4 regions of the Streptomyces sp. GMY02 genome follow, and region 1 is predicted to be linked to each of the others. Evidence: riboswitches for the same ligand, from Rfam matches in the RefSeq annotation. Region 1 holds a riboswitch; each other region holds the start of a gene.
The links. A riboswitch is a leader RNA that binds a small molecule or an ion and turns the genes downstream of it on or off. The one in region 1 is predicted to bind cobalamin.
Positions count from the first base shown of each region.

Region 2: another riboswitch for cobalamin. It lies ahead of metE (5-methyltetrahydropteroyltriglutamate--homocysteine S-methyltransferase); the one in region 1 lies ahead of KQY30_RS11455 (ribonucleoside-diphosphate reductase subunit alpha).
Region 3: another riboswitch for cobalamin. It lies ahead of KQY30_RS14580 (CbtB-domain containing protein); the one in region 1 lies ahead of KQY30_RS11455 (ribonucleoside-diphosphate reductase subunit alpha).
Region 4: another riboswitch for cobalamin. It lies ahead of KQY30_RS28070 (cobalamin biosynthesis protein); the one in region 1 lies ahead of KQY30_RS11455 (ribonucleoside-diphosphate reductase subunit alpha).

Region 1 is NZ_CP077658.1:2,764,863-2,770,155, forward strand. It holds gene mctP (monocarboxylate uptake permease MctP) at 1-1,045, shown strand, start outside; gene KQY30_RS11450 (GNAT family N-acetyltransferase) at 1,140-1,676, shown strand; cobalamin riboswitch at 1,712-1,854, shown strand; gene KQY30_RS11455 (ribonucleoside-diphosphate reductase subunit alpha) at 2,041-4,482, shown strand; gene KQY30_RS11460 (ribonucleotide-diphosphate reductase subunit beta) at 4,504-5,293, shown strand, end outside.
Region 2 is NZ_CP077658.1:7,257,827-7,263,119, reverse strand. It holds gene metE (5-methyltetrahydropteroyltriglutamate--homocysteine S-methyltransferase) at 1-1,957, opposite strand, end outside; cobalamin riboswitch at 2,260-2,498, opposite strand; gene KQY30_RS30925 (enoyl-CoA hydratase/isomerase family protein) at 2,547-3,617, shown strand; gene KQY30_RS30920 (TVP38/TMEM64 family protein) at 3,633-4,334, opposite strand; gene tuf (elongation factor Tu) at 4,842-5,293, shown strand, end outside.
Region 3 is NZ_CP077658.1:3,464,477-3,469,769, forward strand. It holds gene cbiE (precorrin-6y C5,15-methyltransferase (decarboxylating) subunit CbiE) at 1-680, opposite strand, end outside; gene KQY30_RS14575 (CbtA family protein) at 885-1,709, opposite strand; gene KQY30_RS14580 (CbtB-domain containing protein) at 1,731-1,967, opposite strand; cobalamin riboswitch at 2,007-2,165, opposite strand; gene KQY30_RS14585 (histidine phosphatase family protein) at 2,334-3,098, shown strand; gene KQY30_RS14590 (TIGR03086 family metal-binding protein) at 3,247-3,816, opposite strand; gene KQY30_RS14595 (helix-turn-helix domain-containing protein) at 3,902-4,858, shown strand; gene KQY30_RS14600 (GNAT family N-acetyltransferase) at 5,000-5,293, shown strand, end outside.
Region 4 is NZ_CP077658.1:6,582,949-6,588,241, forward strand. It holds gene KQY30_RS28060 (magnesium chelatase subunit D family protein) at 1-347, opposite strand, end outside; gene KQY30_RS28065 (cobyric acid synthase) at 427-2,055, opposite strand; gene KQY30_RS28070 (cobalamin biosynthesis protein) at 2,052-3,146, opposite strand; cobalamin riboswitch at 3,179-3,321, opposite strand; gene KQY30_RS28075 (hypothetical protein) at 3,442-3,678, opposite strand; gene KQY30_RS28080 (inorganic phosphate transporter) at 3,722-4,951, opposite strand; gene KQY30_RS28085 (class II aldolase/adducin family protein) at 5,132-5,293, shown strand, end outside.

The DNA of each region.
Region 1 (5,293 bases):
GATCGCCTTCGTCAAGGACACCCTGATCTATCTGGTGATCGCGGTGGCCATCATCTACATCCCCATCAAACTGGGCGGTTTCGACGACATCTTCGCCAAGGCGGGCGAGGCGTTCGCACAGACCAATCCGGCGACCGGCGCGCCGCGCGGAGCGCTCGTACCGGGCGAGGCCGGGCAGTGGGGCTATGCCACCCTGGCGCTCGGTTCCGCGCTCGCGCTCTTCATGTATCCGCACTCCATCACGGCGACGCTGTCCAGCCGCAGCCGCGATGTGATCCGGCGCAACACCACGATCCTGCCGCTGTATTCGCTGATGCTCGGCCTGCTGGCGCTGCTGGGCTTCATGGCGATCGCCGCCGGAATCAAGGTCGACAACGGGCAGTTGGCGATCCCGCAGCTCTTCGAGAACATGTTCCCGGACTGGTTCGCGGGCGTGGCCTTCGCGGCCATCGGGATCGGCGCGCTGGTGCCGGCCGCGATCATGTCGATCGCCGCGGCCAATCTCTTCACCCGCAACATCTACAAGGACTTCATCAGGCCGGACGCGACCCCGGCGCAGGAGACCAAGGTGTCGAAGGTGGTCTCGCTGCTGGTGAAGGTGGGCGCGCTGGTCTTTGTGCTGTCCATGGACAAGACGGTGGCGATCAACTTCCAGTTGCTGGGCGGGATCTGGATCCTCCAGACGATGCCGGCCCTGGTCGGCGGCCTGTTCACCCGCTGGTTCCACCGCTGGGCACTGCTCGTCGGCTGGGGCGTCGGCATGCTGTACGGGACGGCCGCGGCGTACGGGGTGGCGAGCCCCACCCAGAAGCACTTCGGCGGATCGTCGGCGGAGATCCCGGGGATCGGCGAGATCGGCTACATCGGTCTGACGGCGTTCGTGCTGAACGTGGTGGTCACGGTGGTGCTGACGTTCGTGATGCGGGCGGTCAAGGCGCCCGAGGGCGTGGACGAGACGAGCCCGTCGGACTACACGGCGGACGCGGGGGATCCGGGGGTACGGGTCGAGCCGGCGAAGGAGACGTCGGGCGACCCGGTGCACTGAGCCGGTATCAGCCGTTCGTTCGGGCCGTCGCGCTTTCCCTGCTGGTCAGGGGGCGCGGCGGCCCGTTGTCGTACCCATGGCGCACACTCGGTGCATGGACTTCACGATCAGGGAGGCCGAGCCCGGGGAGTACGCGCGGCTCGGCGACATCACCGCGCAGGCGTATCTCGCGGACGGGCACCTGGACTTCGGTGCGGACGACCCGTATCTGCCCACGCTGCGGGATGTGGCCGCACGGGCGGCCGAGGCGGAGGTGCTGGCCGCCGTGGACCCGGGCGGGACCGTGCTGGGCGGGGTCACCCTGGTCCTGGCCGGCGGGCCCTGGGCGGACATCGCGCAGGACGGCGAGGCCGAGTTCCGGATGCTGGCGGTCGACCGGGCGGCCCGTGGCAGAGGCGTGGGCGAGGCGCTCGTCCGCGCCTGTGTGGAGCGCGCCCAGGACACGGAGGGCTGTATACGGCTGGTGCTGTCGACCCAGGCGTCCATGCGGCAGGCCCACCGGATCTATGAGCGCCTGGGCTTTGTCAGGACCCCGGAGCGGGACTGGGAACCGCTGCCGGATCTCCCGCTGCTCGCCTATGTCCTGGACCTGCCCGGCGCCGCCGACGGTGGTGCGCCCGGGGGCGGCTGACCGTACTCGACACTACATCTGGGGGGTGGCGCGACTCCCAGCCACCAGATGTATGCTCGATCTCGCTGTCGACGCAGGGGAATCCGGTGCGAATCCGGAACTGTCCCGCAACGGTGTGCTGTGGTGCGCTTTGCCGTGCCCGCGAGTCCGAGCGCCTGCCGACGGTGCGTCCGGGTCGGCCGATCCGGGCGCCGAGACGTCCGGGCCTCGCGGTTGGGCCGGTGGACGCCGCGCCGCGTGCTGCCCGGATCCCGGGAGTACGGCGGTGCGCGCCCCCGTGTTCCCTCGCGCCGGCCCGGAGCCGAGCGAGGGAGAGCACCACGTGACCATCGCGCCAGCGGATCCGGCGGCAGCCGCTCCGGGAATCACCGGGCCCGACGGCCGGGGCGACGCGCCGGCCGCCGGACCGGCCGGCGGACCGGGCGACGCGCTGCTGCGGGTCCTGACCGGACTGACCGCCGATCTGCCCGACGCCGACCCGGGCAGAGTGGCCGCCGCCGCGCTCCGGGGCGGTAACGCCCGGTCGGACGAGGCCGAGTTGCGCGGGCTCGCCGTGGAGGCGGCCGCCGGTCTGATCGCCGAGGACCCCTCGTACTCCCGGCTCGCCGCCCGGCTGCTCACCCGCGCGATCGCGGAGGAGGCGGCCGGCCAGGGCGCGGTGTCGTTCTCGGCGTCGGTCGCGATCGGGCACCGCGAGGGCCTGATCGCCGACCGTACGGCCCGTTTCGTCGCGCTGCACGCCGCCCGGCTCGACCGGCTGGCCGATCCGGCGGCCGACGACCGCTTCGGCTACTTCGGGCTGCGTACGCTCCACGACCGCTATCTGCTCAGGCACCCGATCACCCGCCGGGTGATCGAGACCCCGCAGCACTTCATGCTGCGGGTGGCCGGCGGACTCGCGGAGGACGAGTCGGCGCGGGCGCTGGACGAAGTCGCCGCGCTGTACGGGCTGATGAGCCGGCTGGAGTATCTGCCGTCCTCGCCGACGCTCTTCAACTCCGGTACCCGCCACCCCCAGATGTCCTCCTGCTATCTGCTGGACTCCCCGCTGGACGAGCTGGACTCGATCTACGAGCGGTACCACCAGGTGGCCAGGCTCTCCAAGCACGCGGGCGGCATCGGCATCCCGTACTCCCGTGTCCGCTCGCGCGGTTCACTGATCCGCGGCACCAACGGGCACTCCAACGGCATCGTCCCCTTCCTCCGCACCCTCGACTCCTCGGTCGCCGCGGTCAACCAGGGCGGCCGGCGCAAGGGCGCGGCCTGTGTCTATCTGGAGACCTGGCACGCGGATCTGGAGGAGTTCCTGGAGCTGCGCGACAACACCGGCGAGGACGCCAGGCGCACCCACAATCTGAATCTGGCGCACTGGATCCCGGACGAGTTCATGCGCCGGGTGGAGGCGGACGGCATGTGGTCGCTGTTCTCGCCCTCCGATGTGCCGGAGCTGGTGGATCTGTGGGGCGAGGAGTTCGACGGGGCCTACCGCGACGCGGAGGCGGCGGGGCTGGCCCGCAGGACCGTCCCGGCGCGCGAGCTGTACGGCAGGATGATGCGCACCCTCGCGCAGACCGGTAACGGCTGGATGACCTTCAAGGACGCGGCGAACCGTACGGCCAACCAGACCGCCGCGCCCGGCGCGGTCGTCCACTCGTCCAACCTCTGCACGGAGATCCTGGAGGTGACGGACGACGGCGAGACGGCCGTGTGCAACCTGGGATCGGTCAACCTGGCCGCGTTCGTGCTGGATCCGGGCGAGCGGGGCGAAGGGGACGCGCCGGGTACGTCCGGCGACGGGTTCGACTGGGAGCGGCTCGACGAGACGGTCCGTACGGCCGTGACCTTCCTCGACCGGGTCGTGGACATCAACTTCTACCCGACCGAGCAGGCCCGGAACTCCAACGCGAAGTGGCGGCCGGTGGGTCTGGGGGTCATGGGCCTCCAGGACGTCTTCTTCAAGAAGCGGCTCCCCTTCGACTCCCCCGAGGCCGCCGCGCTCTCCACGCGGATCGCCGAGCGGATCATGCTCGCCGCGTACGAGGCGTCCTGCGACCTCGCCGAGCGCTCAGGACCGCTGCCCGCCTGGTCCCGGACCCGCGCCGCCCGTGGTGTGCTGCACCCCGACCACTACGGTGTGGAGCCGGTCTGGCCGGAGCGCTGGGCGGCGCTCCGCGCCCGTATCGCCTCGACCGGGATGCGCAACGCGCTGCTCCTGGCGATCGCGCCGACGGCCACCATCGCGTCGATCGCGGGGGTGTACGAGTGCATCGAGCCGCAGGTCTCCAATCTCTTCAAGCGCGAGACGCTGTCGGGTGAGTTCCTCCAGGTCAACTCGTATCTGGTGGCGGACCTGAAGAGGCTGGGCGCCTGGGACTCGGGCTCGCGCGAGGCGCTGCGCGAGTCGAACGGCTCGGTGGCGGGCCTCAGCGGCGTCCCCGCGGAGATCCGCGCGCTGTACCGCACGGCGTGGGAGATCCCGCAGCGCGCGCTGATCGACATGGCGGCGGCGCGTACGCCGTATCTGGACCAGAGCCAGTCGCTGAACCTGTTCCTGGAGACGCCCACGATCGGGAAGCTCAGCTCGATGTACGCGTACGCCTGGAAGCAGGGGCTGAAGACGACGTACTACCTGCGCTCGCGCCCGGCGACCAGGATCGCGAGAGCGGCGGGCGCGTCGGGGGCCGCGGGCACCGCTCCCGTACCCGTGCCTTCCGGGTCCGTGCCTTCCGTACCCGTACAGGCCACACCGCAGGACGCGGTGGCCTGCTCCCTGGAGAACCCCGAGTCCTGCGAGGCGTGCCAGTAAATGACCACGGAGACAACGGACATGAAGACGAAGAACCTGCTGGACCCGGGTTTCGAACTGACCCTGCGCCCCATGCGCTATCCGGACTTCTACGAGCGCTACCGCGACGCGATCAAGAACACCTGGACGGTCGAGGAGGTCGATCTGCACTCCGATGTGGCCGACCTCGCCAAGCTCTCCCCCGGCGAGCGGCATCTGATCGGCCGGCTGGTCGCGTTCTTCGCGACGGGCGACTCGATCGTGGCGAACAATCTGGTGCTGACGCTCTACCGGCACATCAACTCGCCCGAGGCTCGGCTCTATCTCTCCCGCCAGCTCTTCGAGGAGGCCGTGCACGTCCAGTTCTATCTGACGCTCCTGGACACCTATCTCCCCGATCCGGAGGACCGCGCGGCGGCCTTCGCGGCGGTGGAGAGCATCCCGTCGATCCGCGAGAAGGCGGAGTTCTGCTTCCGCTGGATGGACTCGGTCGAGACGCTCGACCGTCTGGAGTCCCGCGCGGACCGCCGCCGCTTCCTGCTCAATCTGATCTGCTTCGCGGCCTGTATCGAGGGGCTGTTCTTCTACGGGGCCTTCGCGTACGTCTACTGGTTCCGCTCCCGCGGCCTGCTGCACGGTCTGGCCACCGGCACCAACTGGGTGTTCCGCGACGAGACGATGCATATGAACTTCGCCTTCGAAGTCGTCGACACGGTCCGCAAGGAGGAACCGGACCTGTTCGACGACACCCTTCAGCAGCAGGTCACCGAGATGCTGAAGGAGGCCGTCCGGGCGGAGCTGCGATTCGCCCACGACCTCTGCGGCGAGGGGC
Region 2 (5,293 bases), 4.5 Mb from region 1:
CGTAGCACATGTGCGTGTGGATCTGGGTGCTCGGGCCGACCCCGGAGGTCGTCAGCCGGAACGCCTCGGTCGCCCAGTCCAGATACGCCAACCGGTCCGCCGCGCGCAGGGGCAGGGTCTCGCGGAGCGCCGGTTCGTCGACCTGGATCACTGCCGTACCGGCCGCCTCCAGATCCGCGACCTCGTCCCGCAGCGCGAGCGCCACCTGCCGGGCGGTCGCGCCGCGCGGCTGGTCGTCACGGACGAACGACCAGGCCAGCATGGTGACGGGCCCGGTCAGCATTCCCTTGACGGGCCGGGTGGTCAGCGACTGCGCGTACGAGATCGTGTCGACCGTCATCGGGGCGGGCCGGGAGACATCCCCCGCGAGCACCGGCGGCCGGACATAGCGGGTGCCGTACGACTGGACCCAGCCGTGCCGAGTGACCAGGAATCCGGTGAGGCGCTCGGCGAAGTACCGCACCATGTCGTCGCGTTCGGGCTCGCCGTGCACCAGGACATCGATGCCCGCCTTCTCCTGGAAGGCGATCACCTCGCGGATCTCGGCCCGGACGCGCTCGTCGTAACCGGCCGTGTCCCGCTGCCCCGCCCGCAGTTCGGCGCGTGCCGTGCGCAACTCGGCGGTCTGCGGGAACGATCCGACGGTCGTCGTCGGCAGTGGCGGCAGAGCGAGCCGCTCACGCTGCGCGGCGGCGCGCTCGGCGTACGGCTGCTCCCGGCGGGCGTCCGCGCCCGTCACGGCCGCACAGCGGGCCCGTACGACGGGATCGTGCGTGACGCCCGAGGAGGCCCGGGACGCCAGATCGGCGCGGTTGGCGGCGAGCCGGGCGGCGACGGTGTCCGTGCCCCGGGCGAGACCGCGGGCGAGGGTGACGACCTCGTCGGTCTTCTGGCGGGCGAAGGCCAGCCAGCGGACGAGCAGCGGATCGAGATCCTTCTCGGCGGCGGAGTCCAGCGGGACATGCAGCAGCGAGCAGGATGCCGACACATCGACCCGCTCGGCGAGACCGAGCAGGGTCGCGAGGGTCGTCAGCGAGGCCGCGAGATCGTTGATCCACACATTGCGCCCGTCGACCACCCCGGCGACCAGCCGCTTGCCGGGCAGCCCGCCGACGGCCGCGAGATCGTCGAGATTGGCGGCGGCAGGGCCTGTGAAGTCCAGCGCGAGCCCCTCGACAGGTGCCTTGGCCAGTACGGGCAGGGCCTCGCCGAGCCGGTCGAAGTACGAGGCGACCAGCAGCCGGGGCCGGTCGGTGAGCGCCCCGAGATGGCGGTAGGCGCGGGCGACCGCGTTCAGTTCGGCGGGCGTGCGGTCCTGGACCAGGGCGGGCTCGTCGATCTGCGCCCACTCGGCGCCGGCCGCGCGCAGATCGGCCAGCACCTCCGCGTACACCGGCAGCAGCCGGTCGAGCAGGGTGAGCGGCTCGAATCCGGCGGCCACCCCGGGCGCGGGCCTGGCGAGCAGCAGATAGGTGACCGGCCCGAGCAGCACCGGCCGGGCGCCGGTGTGACCGAGGGCGAGGGCCTCGCGCAGTTCACCGGTCTGCTTCCCGGAGTGGGCGGTGAAGACCGTGTCCGGTCCCAACTCGGGGACGAGGTAGTGGTAGTTGGTGTCGAACCACTTGGTCATCTCCAGCGGCGCGGCGTCCTGGGCACCGCGCGCCATGGCGAAGTAGCCGTCGAGCGCGTCGGCCTCGACGGCGGCCCGGTGCCTGGCCGGGACCGCGCCGACCATGACGCTGGTGTCGAGCACGTGGTCGTAGTACGAGAAGTGGCCGGTGGGCACTTCGTCGAGTCCGGCGTCGGCCAGCTCGCGCCAGGTGTCGCGGCGCAGCCCGGCGGCGGTCTCCCGCAGCGCGTCCGCGGTGACCCGGCCCTTCCAGTACCCCTCGATCGCTTTCTTCAGTTCCCGGTCGGCGCCCTGGCGGGGGTAGCCATGGACGGTGGACCTGGGCACGGGCCGCCGGCCCTGCCGTTCCGACCGGGGTGCCGCGGCTGCGGACGTGGGTGTCACGGGACTCTCCTTCGCGAGTCGTACGGGAGCGATCCCGGCGGGACTCGTGTGCGGCGAAGGAACGGAAGCCGGGGCAGGTACCGCCACACCGTGTGCCGCACAGCCATGTGCGGCGCCCACATGTGCCGCACACCCATGTGCGACACAGCCATGTGCCGTACATCCATGTGCCACGCAGCCATGTGGCGTGCGCCCGCCCGTATCCGCCGACCCGCCCACGAGGTCACCGAGATCTCCGTGCGCGGTCCTCGCACACGGGCAGTGGCAGGTCTTCGGACTCGCGGGCGCGCCTTGTGCCTGTACGCGATGTGCGTACGCGGACAAGGCATCTACTGGCCGTCGCTTCCCGGACGCGGTGCGTCCAGTGCGTATGACGGCGGTCGTTCCCACTCACCGCTGCGGGGCAGTCCCGGATTCCCACCGGGTTCCCTCTTGCGACGCGCCTGCCTGGCGGACAGGGCGAACCGACTGCGCGTCCAGCATAGGTCCGGAACTCGACATGCTCGAAACATGGGTCCTGAATACTGGCGCCATGGTCCACGAAGACGAACCGGTACTGCTCGACCGGGCGGGCCGCACCGCCCGCATCACGCTCAACCGGCCCCGCGCGCTCAACGCGCTCACCCACCCCATGGTGCTGCGGATCACCGAGGCGCTCGCCCGGTGGGAGAACGACGAGAGCGTGACAGCGGTGATCATCTCGGGCGCCGGCGAGCGCGGGCTGTGCGCCGGCGGCGACATCCGCGCGATCCATGAGGACGCGCGCACCGGCGGCGCCGCCTCACCCACCTTCTGGCGCGACGAGTACCGGCTCAACGCCCGGATCGCCCGCTTCCCCAAGCCCTATGTGGCACTGATGGACGGCATTGTGATGGGCGGCGGCGTCGGTGTCTCGGCGCACGGCACCGTCCGGATCGTCACCGAACGGTCGGCGGTCGCCATGCCCGAGACCGGCATCGGCCTCGTCCCCGATGTCGGCGGCACACATCTCCTCTCGCGCGCACCGGGCGAGCTGGGCACCCATCTCGCCCTCACCGGCCGGGCGGTGGGCGCCGCCGACGCGCTGCTCTGCGGCCTCGCGGATCACTTCGTACCCGCCGAGCGGCTGGACGCCGTACGGACCGCGCTCGCCGGCCCCGACGTACGTGAGGCGGCGCACGTGACCGCGACGGTACGGGGGTACGGGACGGCCGCGCCCGAGGGCCAACTCGCCGCGGACCGTGAGTGGATCGACCCCTGCTACGCGGCGGACACCGTGGAAGAGATCGTCGAGCGGCTGCTCGCCACCGGTCTGCCCGCGGCGAAGGAGGCCGCCGAGACGATCCTGACGCGGTCGCCCACCGTGCTCAAGGCAACCCTGGAAGCGCTGCGCCGGGTCCGTCTGCTGCCGACGCTGGAGGAGGCGCTCGACCAGGAGTACCGGGCCTCGTGCGCCGCGCTGGCCACGCCCGATCTGGTGGAGGGGATCAGGGCGCAGGTCATCGACAAGGACCGCAGGCCGCGGTGGTCCCCGAAGGAGCTGGCGCAGGTCACGGAGGCGGATGTGGCGCGGTTCTTCGCCCCGCCGCCGGGCGGCGACCTCGGACTGGCCGGCGGGGTCTGAGGGCGGAGCGCGTGGTCAGCGGCGGAGGTGGTGGCGCTTGCGCCAGGCGACCACCGCCGCGACCAGCCCGCTGACCACGATGAACCCCATCGCGATCAGGAACACCGGCGAGGTCGGCGAGGCGGCGCGGCTGCCCGCGACCACATACGCCGCGTTGTTGGGGATCGAACCGATCAGGGTCGCCAGCAGGAACGGTGTCCAGCGCATCCGGGAGACGGCCGCGCCGTAATTGATCGGGGCGAACGGCACACCGGGGAAGAGCCGGATGATCAGCATCGACCGGAAGCTGTGGGTGCTGAGCTGACGGTCTATCGCCTTCAGCCAGCGGCCCCGCAGCAGCGGACGGAGGGCGTCCTGGCCCAGCATGCGCCCGAGCCCGAAGGACATGGCCGCGCTCAGCACCGTCCCGGCGAGCGCGGCGACCAGCCCGAGATACGAACCGAGGAGCGCGCCGGAGGCGATGTTGAGCAGCGGGCGCGGTACGAACGCGGTGGCGCACAGCCCGTACCCCACGGTGAACAGCACCACGGCGACGCCCCCGCCGACGCGTGGCAGCCAGCCGTCGGACAGCAGCTTCTGCGGCTCATAGAGCAGCACCACCGTGGCCGCGGCACCGAGCAGCACCACGAGTACGGCGAATCTCGCCCAGGGCGAGAGAAGTGCCCGGTAGCAACGGAGCGCGAGGCTTCGCGAGGACCGGGGGGCGGTGTCGAGCACGCGGGGAGCGTAACCGACGAAGATGTCCGGTCGCCGGGGGCCTGGTGACGGAGGCCTCCCGTCCGGCGTGTGTCCGGCACAACACGGGCACACCGGGTCGAAGAACGCGCCGGTCAGCGGCGCCTCGGGCGGTCCCACGGCAGGAGTCGGCCAACTGCGGCCCGGCGGAAAATCGTTCGACGCGGGCGGACGGGCTGGGCGAGGATCGGGGACATGGTCCGGTACGCCTTCCCCGCAGCGCCGTCCGCAGTCGCGGACGCGCCGGAGGCTGCCGTCTTCCTCGTGGCGTGCACGGCCGCGCCTGTCGCACCCGTCGCGGCAGTCGTCCCGGCGGATGCCTTCGCAGCGGCCACGGATGCCGAAGCAGCGGCATCCGCCGCGGCAGCGCCCTTCGGCGGCGCCCGAAGCTGACCCTTCCCGGATCGTCCGGCGGACCCCGCAGGGGGAGGGTCGGCAAGGCCCGGGGGTCCCTCTCAGCTCCGAGTTCCGGGAAGGAACCAGCGAACCATGCCCAAGACGGCATACGTGCGCACCAAGCCGCACCTGAACATCGGCACCATGGGCCATGTCGACCACGGCAAGACCACCCTGACCGCCGCCATCACCAAGGTCCTCAGCGACCGCGGGACCAGCTCCTTCGTACCGTTCGACCGGATCGACCGGGCCCCGGAGGAGGCCGCCCGCGGGATCACCATCAACATCTCGCACGTCGAGTACGAGACGGACACCCGGCACTACGCCCATGTGGACATGCCGGGCCACGCCGACTACATCAAGAACATGGTGACCGGCGCGGCCCAGCTCGACGGAGCGATCCTCGTCGTCTCCGCGCTCGACGGGATCATGCCGCAGACCGCCGAGCACGTCCTGCTCGCCCGCCAGGTCGGCGTCAATCACATCGTCGTCGCCCTCAACAAGGCCGACGCGGGCGACGACGAGCTGACCGACCTGGTCGAGCT
Region 3 (5,293 bases), 700 kb from region 1:
GGTACAGACTCGGGAACAGGTACAGACGCGCGATCGGGATCAGACGCGGGAACGGGATCAGACGCACCCGCCCGCTCCTGCCAGTCCTCCGCGAGGCTCTCCGTCCGCCGTTCCCTTTCCCCGCCGAGCTGTTCGAGTACGTGCATACGGCTCGGCCCGTACCCCCGGTCCCGCAGCAGCGCCGCCACCTCGGCCGGTGTCGCCGCGCCCGCGCTCAGCACCAGGACCCGGCGGCCGTCGTACAGCGCGGCGGCGAGCCGCTCGACGGGCCGACCGACCAGGGTGACGACCTCCGTCTCTTCCACCGGCCAGCCGAGCCGGGCGCAGGCGTACGAGACGGACGACGGATGCGGCAGTACGCGCAGCGTCCCGGTCCCCGCGTCCGCCCCCACAACTTCCATGAGCGTGCGCCCGATCCCGTAGAACATCGGGTCCCCGCTGGCCAGTACGCACAGCCGCTGCCCGGCATGGGCCGCGAGCACCCCGGGTACGGCGGGCCGCAGCGGCGAGGGCCACACCACGCGTTCCCCCGCGCACTCGTCGCGCGGCAGCAGCTCCAACTGCCGGGCGCCGCCCACGATCACCCCGGCCGCACGCAGCGCGTCCCGCCCGGGCGCGGAAAGCCCGGCCCAGCCGTCGGCACCGATCCCGACGACGGTCACCGGGGGCGGGACGGTCACCGAGGGCGGAGGCGAGGCGGAGGTGAAGGACGGTGCGCTCACCGGGGGCAAGGCGGAGGCAGGGGGTGGTGCGCTCACCGGGAAACACCTCTGAGCTGGAACATGCTGGAAAAAGACCGACCTTGCACTCTACTGTCCGTATTTCACTGCCCGTACTTCTCCAGCATGTTCCCGCCGTCCCCCGCGCCCGCCGCGCCCGTCAGGTCAGGGCCGTACGGATCCGCTCAAGCCCGCTTCCGCGCCCGAGGCGGCCCGCGCGGCACGCGGCATGAGCACCCGCTCCGCCATCGCCCCGAAGATCAGCCCGAAGGCCGTCCACAGCAGCGCCTGCACGCCCAGCGAGGCCAGGCGGAATTCCCAGAGGAGAGCCGCCGGGAAGGTTTCCCGTACGGCATCGGAGTTGGCGGGCAGGACAAGACAGGCGACCGCCACGGCGGCCACATATCCGGCTCCGGCGACGACGGACGCGTTCCAGTTGCCCAGCCGCGGAGCGAGCCTCCGGCCCGCGATGACGGCGATGACGGCCAGCAGCACGCTGAGCACGATCATCAGGAAGAAGAGCGTGGTGCGCTTGCCGATGGTGTCCGGGTTGCCCACCGCGGGCGGGGTCGCCGGATACTTCAGGAACGGCACCAGATAGACCGTGGTGAAGGCCGCGCCCGCGATCAGTGCCGCGGTCGCCCTCGGCCCGAACCGGCCGATCCTGCCCAGACAGACGGAGAAGACCAGCGAGGCGATGCCGCCCAGGGCCACTCCGTACACCAGGACACCGGTGGCCAGCCCGAACGTCGACTGGACCGGCCTGCTGACCAGTTCCTCTTCCTCTTCCTCTCCCTCTTGCTCCGCTGCCGCCGCGGTGTGCCCGGCGTGCTCGTTCGCCGCCGGTGCGGACTGTGTCTCCTCCAGCGCGATGGAGTCCCGTACGGAGGGCTCACCGGCCACATACGCCAGCGCGAACGCGAAGAGTCCGGCCAGCACGCCCGCGATCATGCCGCGGACCAGGAGAGTTCTGACGGTGGAGGCATGCATGTGCGTGATCTCCGTCAGCGGTCAGTGGCAGGGGAAACCGAGCAGATGACGGCCGTCGTGCACCCATTCGTGCACTTCCGCTCCCGAGAACACCGAGGTGGCGCCCTGTTCGGCGCCGACGAAGTAGAGCAGGACCAGCATCAGGGTGCCCACGAACACGGCCCACGGCAGCACCGCGCGCAGTGGAAGCGGTGTCACCGGGTGGGTGGCGCCGGTGGCGACGGACGGAACGACCGGCGGCGCGATGGACTCAGCCATGACGGAACCTCCTTGGGGAACTCGCGTCCCATTCAGTGGAGCTCGAACGACGGCCGTCGGGTCTGACTCACCGGGCTCCGTACCGCCTGCGCGCTGTTACGCGGCGGCCGGCACCCGGCATACAGTGGCGCGACCGTGCCGGACTCTCACCGGACTTCCGTCTTGCCGTCGTATATACCGACGTGAAGGTACCGCGATCCGGCAGACCGGCCAAGAGGCCCTCGGCGCGGCCCCGACCGGCGACGTGCCCGGAGTAACCCGCCCGGGGACCGGCCCGGAAACCGGCCCGACGGGGAGCCCGGCCCAACTGGCGGGCCCGGCAGGCCTGGAGTGCGGGCCCGGCAGCCCTGGAGCGAGGAGAGCCGTATGACGACCCGGGTGATGTTCATCTCACCGGCCATCAGCACAGCACTGCGCGAGGCGCGTTTCGCCACCGTCGAGGACGTCGAGGCCGACATCGCGGCGTCCGGGACCGCGACGTCCGGGACTGTGACCTCCGGAACCGCGGCGTCCGGGAGCGCGGCGTCCGGAACCGCGACCTCCCGTAGCGACACGACCGGGACCGACAGCTCCAGGACCGGGACCGGCACCTCCGGAATCGCGACCGACGTGCTGGACGCTCTCGACCCGCTGGGGCTCCGGCAGGCGGAAGCGGTACGGGAGAGCTTCCCCCGTACCGCCGCCCTGTACGTCTCCCCCTCGGCGCGCTGCCGCCGTACCGCCGAGGTCCTCGGTCTGGACGCCAAGCCACTGCCGGACCTCGCGCCCTGCGCGATGGGCCGCTGGCAGGGCCGGACACTCGACGAAGTGGCCGCCGCGGAACCGGAGTCGGTGGCCGCGTGGCTCTCCGACCCGGCCGTCGCGCCGCACGGCGGGGAGTCCCTGCGGACCTTCCACACCCGCGTCGCCGACTGGCTGGACACCCTCGGTTCCGAAACGGTCGCCGGCGGGCGCGTCATCGCCGTGGCCGAGCCGGACGTCATCCGCGCCGCCGCGGTCCACGCCCTCGGCGCGGGTCCCGGGTCGTTCTGGCGGATCGACATACAGCCGCTGTCCGCCGTCGAACTCAGCGGGCGCGGCGGCCGGTGGAATCTCCTCGGCGGCCGCCCCCTGCACACTGCCACCCCCTGAGGCCACCCCCTGCGCGCCACGGGTTCCGGCACGCGCCGGCCGCCCAGCGCACCCCGCCGGACAGCGCCGCGAGCGTGCGTGCCGGGCCACGCGAGCCCCGCGAGCCCGGGCCAGATCAGCGAGATCGGCAAGATCGGCAAGACACTCCCTAGCGTCGCGTCCAGCCCGGGTCGCGGCCCGTCTCGGCGAGCAGTACCTCGAACGGACCCGCGTCCTCCGCGACCGGCACCGGTTCCCCGAACATCCCCATCTCCCGTCCCATCGGCGCCAGAGCCCTGAACTCCTCCCCGACCACGTCCAGAAGCACCCCGGCCGGCTCGTACGGCTGCCCCGTCGCCCGCGCCAGGTCCCATCCGTGCACCGTCAGATCGCCGAGCACCATCGCGCCGACCGTCCTGGCCGGCAACCCCATGGCCCCCGTGGTGCCCTCGTCCGCGCCCGGCACGGCCCACGCCTCGACGAGCCGTACGGTCTCCTCCGCGAACCGCTCGCGCCACGCCCCCTCCAACGGCTCGGGCGGGACCGTGAAATCGGCGTCCTTCTTGGCCGCGAGCGCCTGGAAGTTCACGACGACCTGGAAGAGATGGGCCGCCAGCGCGCGTACGTCGTACTCACTGCACGGCGTCGGCGCGCCGAGCTGCTCATCGGTGATGCCACGGACGACGGTGACGGTACGGTCGGCCGCCGCCTCCAACATGTTGCTGATCTTGTCGCTCATGGCCCGACCGTACGAATCGCCGCCGCCCGCCGTCTTGAACAAACACGACAGGTCACGGCGGACAAACGCGGCATAGGATCCGGCCATGGCAGGTCCGCGGCGCGACACCCGGGGCATCGTCGACGCCCCGGGGCTTTTCGCGCGCGTACGGTTCCGGCGCCGCGCACCGGCGCCGTCCCTGCGGCCGTATCTGGAGCACTACTGGCTGATCGACTGGGATCTGGACCAGCCGTATGTCTCGCAGGTGGTACCGCACCCCTCGGTCAACGTGGTCTTCCAGCGGTTCGGGTACGGGCCCGGCGGCTCGTCCTTCGCGGAGGTGGCGGGCATCGGCCTGGAACTGTTCAGCCAGCGGCTGGAGGGGCGGGGCCGGGTGTGCGGGGTGCAGTTCAGGCCGGGCGGCTTCCGGCCGTTCGCGCCACGGTGGCCCGTATCGGAGTGGACAGGGCGGCGGGTGCCGCTCGGCGAGGTCATGCCGGCGACGGACGCGGACATCGAGACGGTGCTCGGCGACGATGAGGCCGGTGGGACCGGAGAGGCTGCCGGGGCCTGTGGGGCCGGGGAGGACGCCCGGGTGGCCGCGCTCGACACGTATCTCCTGGGCATCGGGCCGCGCCCGGATCCGCAGGCCGACCAGGCCATGGCACTGGCCGACCGGATCAGGACGGACCGTACGATCCGGCGCGTGGCCCAGCTCGCCACGGCGGAGGGGGTCTCGACGCGCTCGCTGCAACGGCTGTTCGCGGCGTATGTGGGGGTGGGGCCGAAGTGGGTGATCCTGCGCTACCGCATCCATGAGGCGCTGGAACGGGCCGAGTCGGACGCGGGCGGAGGGACCGGCTCCGGTACGGGGTCAGGGACGGGCACGGGCACAGACCCCAGCAGCGGCACCGGCACGCGCACGGGCACCGGCAGTGCCTCGGCGGTCGACTGGGCCGAGCTGGCCTCCGAACTCGGCTACAGCGACCAGGCCCACCTCGTCCGCGACTTCACCGCGACGGTCGGCGTCCCCCCGACGGCGTACGCCCGCCAAGGTCCGTAACGGCTCCGCCACCCCAGGCCCTCCACCACCCCGCCCCATCCGCAGTCCGAACCGTCCGGCGCCCTGGGTTGTCCACAGCCCCGCGCCGCTCCCCTCACCGATTCGGGCCGAATGTCAGACCCTCGTCCTACAGTGCGTGACATGGAGAGCAAAGCACCACGCGTACGGCTCGAACCATGGTCGGAGACCGATCTCGATCTTCTGCGCGCCACGAACGCGCCGGAGCTGATGACCCACCTCGGCGGCCCCGAGACCGACGAACAGGTGGTCAAGCGGCACAGACGGTATGTCGACCTGAGCGCCGACCAGACGGGCAAGGGCCGGATGTTCCGCGTCGTACTGCTCCCGGGCGGCGAGGCCGTGGGCACGATCGGGTTCTGGGAGCAGACCTGGCAGGGGCGGCTGGTGTACGAGACGGGCTGGGGCGTCCTCGCC
Region 4 (5,293 bases), 3.8 Mb from region 1:
TCCGCGAGCGCCCGCTCGATGTCCAGCGCCCCGACGAGCCGGTCCTCGGACGCGCCGACGGGCAGCTCGACCATCCTGGCGGGCCGCGACACGCCCGGCCCGCTCCCGTGCGGCCCGTCCGGACAGCCCGGGTCGGGCGCGGCGGGATCGCAACTGAACCGGCATCCGGGCACCACCGCCAGCTCCGGCAGCAGCGCGGAAAGGGCCCGTACGGCCGTGGACTTCGCCGTGCCCTTCTCGCCGCGTACGAGCACACCGCCGACGGCGGGACTGACCGCGTTCAGCACCAGCGCGAGCCGCAGATCGTCCATTCCCACGACGGCGGTGAACGGATAAGGGGTGTTCATATGCTGATCGCTCCTTCGAGTGCGACGATGCCGGTCACGAGCGCGGCTGTGCCGGTGGGCGGCGCCGGTACGGGGGCGATCATGGGGCGCCCGGGGGAATGAAGGGCAGCCCGGCCGGCGCCCCCTCCTCGATCAGCCGCAGCAGCGCGTCCGTGTCCGCGTGCTCCTCGATGAGGTCACCGAGAAGGTCGAGCTGTTCCTCGCGCAGCGCGCCGAAGCTGGTGCCGGGAGCGGGGACGAAACGCCGGCCCGCCGCCCGCGCCACCTCCGTCAGGAAGCGCCGCCGGAACGCGTCGCTCTCCAGCGCCCCGTGCCAGTGCGTGCCCTGGACCGGCCCCATCCGGCAGCCGTCCAGGGCCCGCCCCTCCGCGTCGCGGACAAAGGCGTCGCCTCCCCGTACGTCAGCGACGCCGTGATGGATCTCGTACCCCTCCACCGCCTCACCGAGGGCGATCCCGGACGGTCTGGCCAGGGTCTTCGCGGGCTCGAACCGCACCCGTACGGGCAGCAGTCCCAGCCCCGCGACGGCGCCCGCCCGTGACTCCACCTCGTCGTCGATGTGCTCGCCGAGGATCTGGTAGCCGCCGCAGATCCCCAGCACGGGGCGCCCCTCGGCGGCCCGCCGCGCCAGGGCGTCGGCGAGCCCGCGCTCCCGCAGCCAGGCCAGCGCCCGCACGGTGCCGCGGGTGCCGGGCACCACCACGAGGTCCGCGTCCACCAGCTCCTCGGGCCGGTCGACGAACCGCACCACGACCCCTGGTTCCGCCGCCAGCGCGTCCACATCGGTGAAGTTGGACATCAGCGGCACGGCGCAGACCGCGACCCGGAGCACCTCCTCGCCGTGCGGGGGCGCCGCCGGTGCCCCGCGCACGGCGGCACCGTTCCGGGACACCCGCAGCCCGTCCTCCTCGTCGATACCGAGGCCGTGCCGCCAGGGGAGCACCCCCAGCGTGGTGCGTCCGGTCAGCCCGCGGAGCATCTCGAGGCCCGGTTCCAGCAGCGACACATCACCCCGGAACTTGTTCACCAGATACCCCGCGACCAGCGCCTGGTCCTCGGGGCTCAGCAGCGCGGTCGTACCGAAGAAGGAGGCGAAGACCCCGCCCCGGTCGATGTCGCCGACCACCATCACGGGCAGCCGCGCGGCCCGTGCGATGCCCATGTTCACGATGTCCGTACGGCGCAGATTGATCTCGGCGGGGCTGCCCGCGCCCTCGCAGATCACCGCGTCATGCGTGGCGCGCAGCTCCTCCAGGCACTCCAGGACGGTCCCGAGCAGGGCTTCTTGACGCCCGCCGCGCAGGGCCCTTCCCGACGGCGCTTCGCCATCCGCCCTGTCTGTGTCAATCCCGTTTGTCCCGTCCGTTCCGACTGTGCCGAAGAAGCCCTTGGCGCTCAGCTCGCCCACCGGCCGCCCCATCAGCACCACTTGACTGCTGCGGTCTCCACCGGGCTTGAGCAGCACGGGATTCATCAGCGCGGTCGGCTCCACCCGGGCCGCCTGCGCCTGCATCGCCTGCGCCCGCCCGATTTCCGCGCCCTCGCGCGTCACGAACGAATTGAGCGACATGTTCTGCCCCTTGAAGGGCGCGACCTTCACCCCTCGGCGTACCAGCCACCGGCAGATCCCCGCCGTGACGACGCTCTTGCCCGCGTCGGAGGTGGTCCCGGCCACCAGCAGCCCACCGCCGCGCCCGCCCCGGCTCATCCACGCCCCCATCGGTCCGTCGAGTTGATGGCCGTACGGTCCGCCGCGCCGTGTGCGGAAGCGGAGGCCGAAGCTGAGGCCGAGGCCGAGGCCGTACGGCGTATCGCCCCGTACGCGAACCGGCCCGCGACACAGGCCGCGAGGGCCAGCCCGCTCACCCGGCGCGACAGCCGTACCGCCCGCTCGATGTCGGTCGTCCTCACCGGCCGCCCGTCGCCGTTCAGTACGGGCCGGTGCTCCACCCGCCCGCCGTACGCCAGCGTCCCGCTGAGCCGTACGCCCAGTGCGCCGGCGAACGACGCCTCCACCGGGCCCGCGTTGGGGCTCGGATGCTTCCGAGCGTCCCGCCACACCGCCCGCAGTGCCCCGCGCGGATCGTCACCGGCCAGGACGGCCAGCGCGGCGGTCAGCCGGGCCCCGGGCCAGCCGGCCAGATCGTCGAGCCGGGCCGACGCCCACCCGAACCGGCCATACACGGCCGACTTGTGACCCACCATCGCGTCCAGGGTGTTCACGGCGCGGAACCCCACGAGCCCCGGCACCCCCGCGACCGCGCCCCACAGCAGCGCGCCCACGACGGCGTCCGAGGTGTTCTCGGCGACGGACTCCACGACGGCGCGGGCCAGCTCAGGACCGCTCAGGCTCTGCGGATCGCGCCCGCACAGGTGCGGCAGCCGCTCCCTCGCCAGCTCGATGTCCCCGGCGTCGAGCGCCGCGCCGATGGCACGCGCCTCCCGGCCCAGGGATGTACCTCCGACCACGGACCAGGTGGCCACGGCGGTCAGCGCGACGGACGCGGTACGGCCTGCCCTCGCGCCGCCCGTGCCTTCAGCGGCCCGGGCGGCGAGCAGAGCGAGGCCGACGGCGCCTCCGGCGCACACCAGCGTGTGCAGCGCGCCCCAGCCACGGTGGTTGTGCCACAGCACCCGCTCGACCGCCCCCGCCGCCCGGCCGAACGCGGCCACCGGATGACCCCGGCGCGGATCGGCGAACAGCCGGTCGCCCAGCAGGCCGGCGGTGGCGCCGTACGCGAAGACCCGCTCGGCGGCCGAACCGCCACCGCGCATGGCGGACGAACCGCTGCCAGGCATGGCGACTTGTCCTCACTCAGGGTCCGCGCCCCGGCTCGACGTGGTGCGGCGGCGAGAGTTCCTGGCTCCTGGGACAGGGCTCCCAGTGACAGTGGCGGGACCGCGCCGGATTCGCACCGGCTTCCTCTTCTGCCGTCGTAAATGGCCCCGGAAGTCCACCACGCTGCGCAAACACCCGTCAACTCATCCTTGACCTGCGACGGGACAGTGTGCGAAGCCCCACACTGGCCGCGGTCCGGCGGGGAACGCACCCGGAGCAGACGCCGAGCCGACCCCGAGCGGACCGGACGACGGTTCAGGCCACGATCAGCCGGATCCCGTACGCCACAGCGGCCACACAGAGCGCGAAGCAGGCATACGCGCCCGCCCGCGCCAGACCCGCCGTACCCGCCCCGCCGTGCCCGGCGGTGGCGGTGGCGGACTCGTGCTTGGCCAGTCCGACCACGCCCAGGGTGAACAGCCCCACGAGCCCGACGGTCGCCGCCAGACTGACCCCGAAGACGGAGCCGAGCGCCGCCCAGTCGATCTTCATGCCCATCCCTCTTTTTCTTTTCTTTCCCGCGCCGTGGCGCTGCTCAGACCCGGGCGGTGCGCGCCGGTTCGCCCGTGCCGCCCGGAGGCGCCGGGATGGTGGTCGACAGATCCCCCGTGGCCGCGGGGGAGGGGGTGACGGCGGGGGCGGTCCTGCCACCCGGCTCACCGGTCGCGGTCTCGTTGACATTGGTGTGGTCGACCGGGCGTCGGCGTGCGGCGAGCCAGATCGCGCCGGAGAGCACGACCAGCAGTGCGGCGACGACCGAGACACCCCAACTGCCCTGCCTCGTCAGGAACTCCGCGCCTGCGGCCACCAGTCCGGCGGCGGGCAGCGTCAGCCCCCAGGCGGCGAACATCCGGCCCGCGGTGGACCAGCGGACCGTACCGCCCCGGCGCCCGAGCCCCGCGCCCATCACCGCGCCCGAGCAGGACTGCGTGGTGGAGAGCGAGAAGCCCAGATGGGAGGAGGCCAGGATGACGGTCGCGGCACTGGTCTGGGCGGCGAAACCCTGCTGCGGCCGGAGATCGGTGAGGCCGGTGCCCATGGTGCGGATGATGCGCCAGCCCCCGAGGTACGTACCGAGCGCGATCGCCGTACCGGCCGAGACGATCACCCACAGCGGCGGATTGGCACCGGGTGCGAGAACACCGCCGGTGACCAGCGCCAGCGTGATGACCCCCATGGTCTTCTGCGCGTCGTTGGTGCCATGGGCGAGGGAGACCAGTCCGGCCGAGGCGATCTGCCCGGCGCGAAAGCCCTTGGCGGTGGCCCGGTCGTCGGTGCGGCGGCCGATCCGGTACGTCAGCCTCGTCGCGAGCAGGGCCGCCAGACCCGCGACGACGGGCGCGGCCAGCGCGGGAATCAGCACCTTGGTGACGACGACACCGCCATTGACCCCGGAGGTGCCGACCGACATCAGGGTCGCGCCGATCAGTCCGCCGAACAGCGCGTGCGACGAACTCGACGGCAGTCCGAGCAGCCAGGTGAGCAGGTTCCAGAGGATGGCGCCGACCAGCGCCGCGAAGATCACCTCGGTCCTGATGCCGTTCTCGTTGATGAGCCCGCCGGAGATCGTTTTGGCGACCTCCACGGAAAGGAACGCGCCGACCAGATTCAGCACGGCCGACATGGCCACCGCGGTCCGGGGTTTCAGCGCGCCCGTCGAGATGGTCGTCGCCATCGCGTTGGCGGTGTCATGGAAACCGTTGGTGAAATCGAACACGAGCGCTGTCACGATCACGATCCCGAGCAGCAGTGTGATGTGTTCCATGTACCGAATACCCAGGCAATCGTGTGAGGTCGGTGGCCTCGGTGAACGTAGGGAGTCAGAGTGAACGGGAGGTGAACTCCGGGCGCCTTTGTGGTGTCCCGGATCGGCGTCGCGCGCCTCCGTTCGAGTGACCCGGAGCGCGGTGCGCGCCCGGCCCGGCGCTGCTGGCAGGATCGCCGTATGACCGATCAGCAGACACAGGACGCGATCGCGCGCGCATGGCGGGATCTGGTGGACACCGCCCGCAGAACGGCCGCGGAGGGACTGGTCGTTGGCACCTCGGGCAATGTGTCCGTACGGGTCGGGGAACTGATTCTGGTCACACCCAGCGGAGTCCCGTAC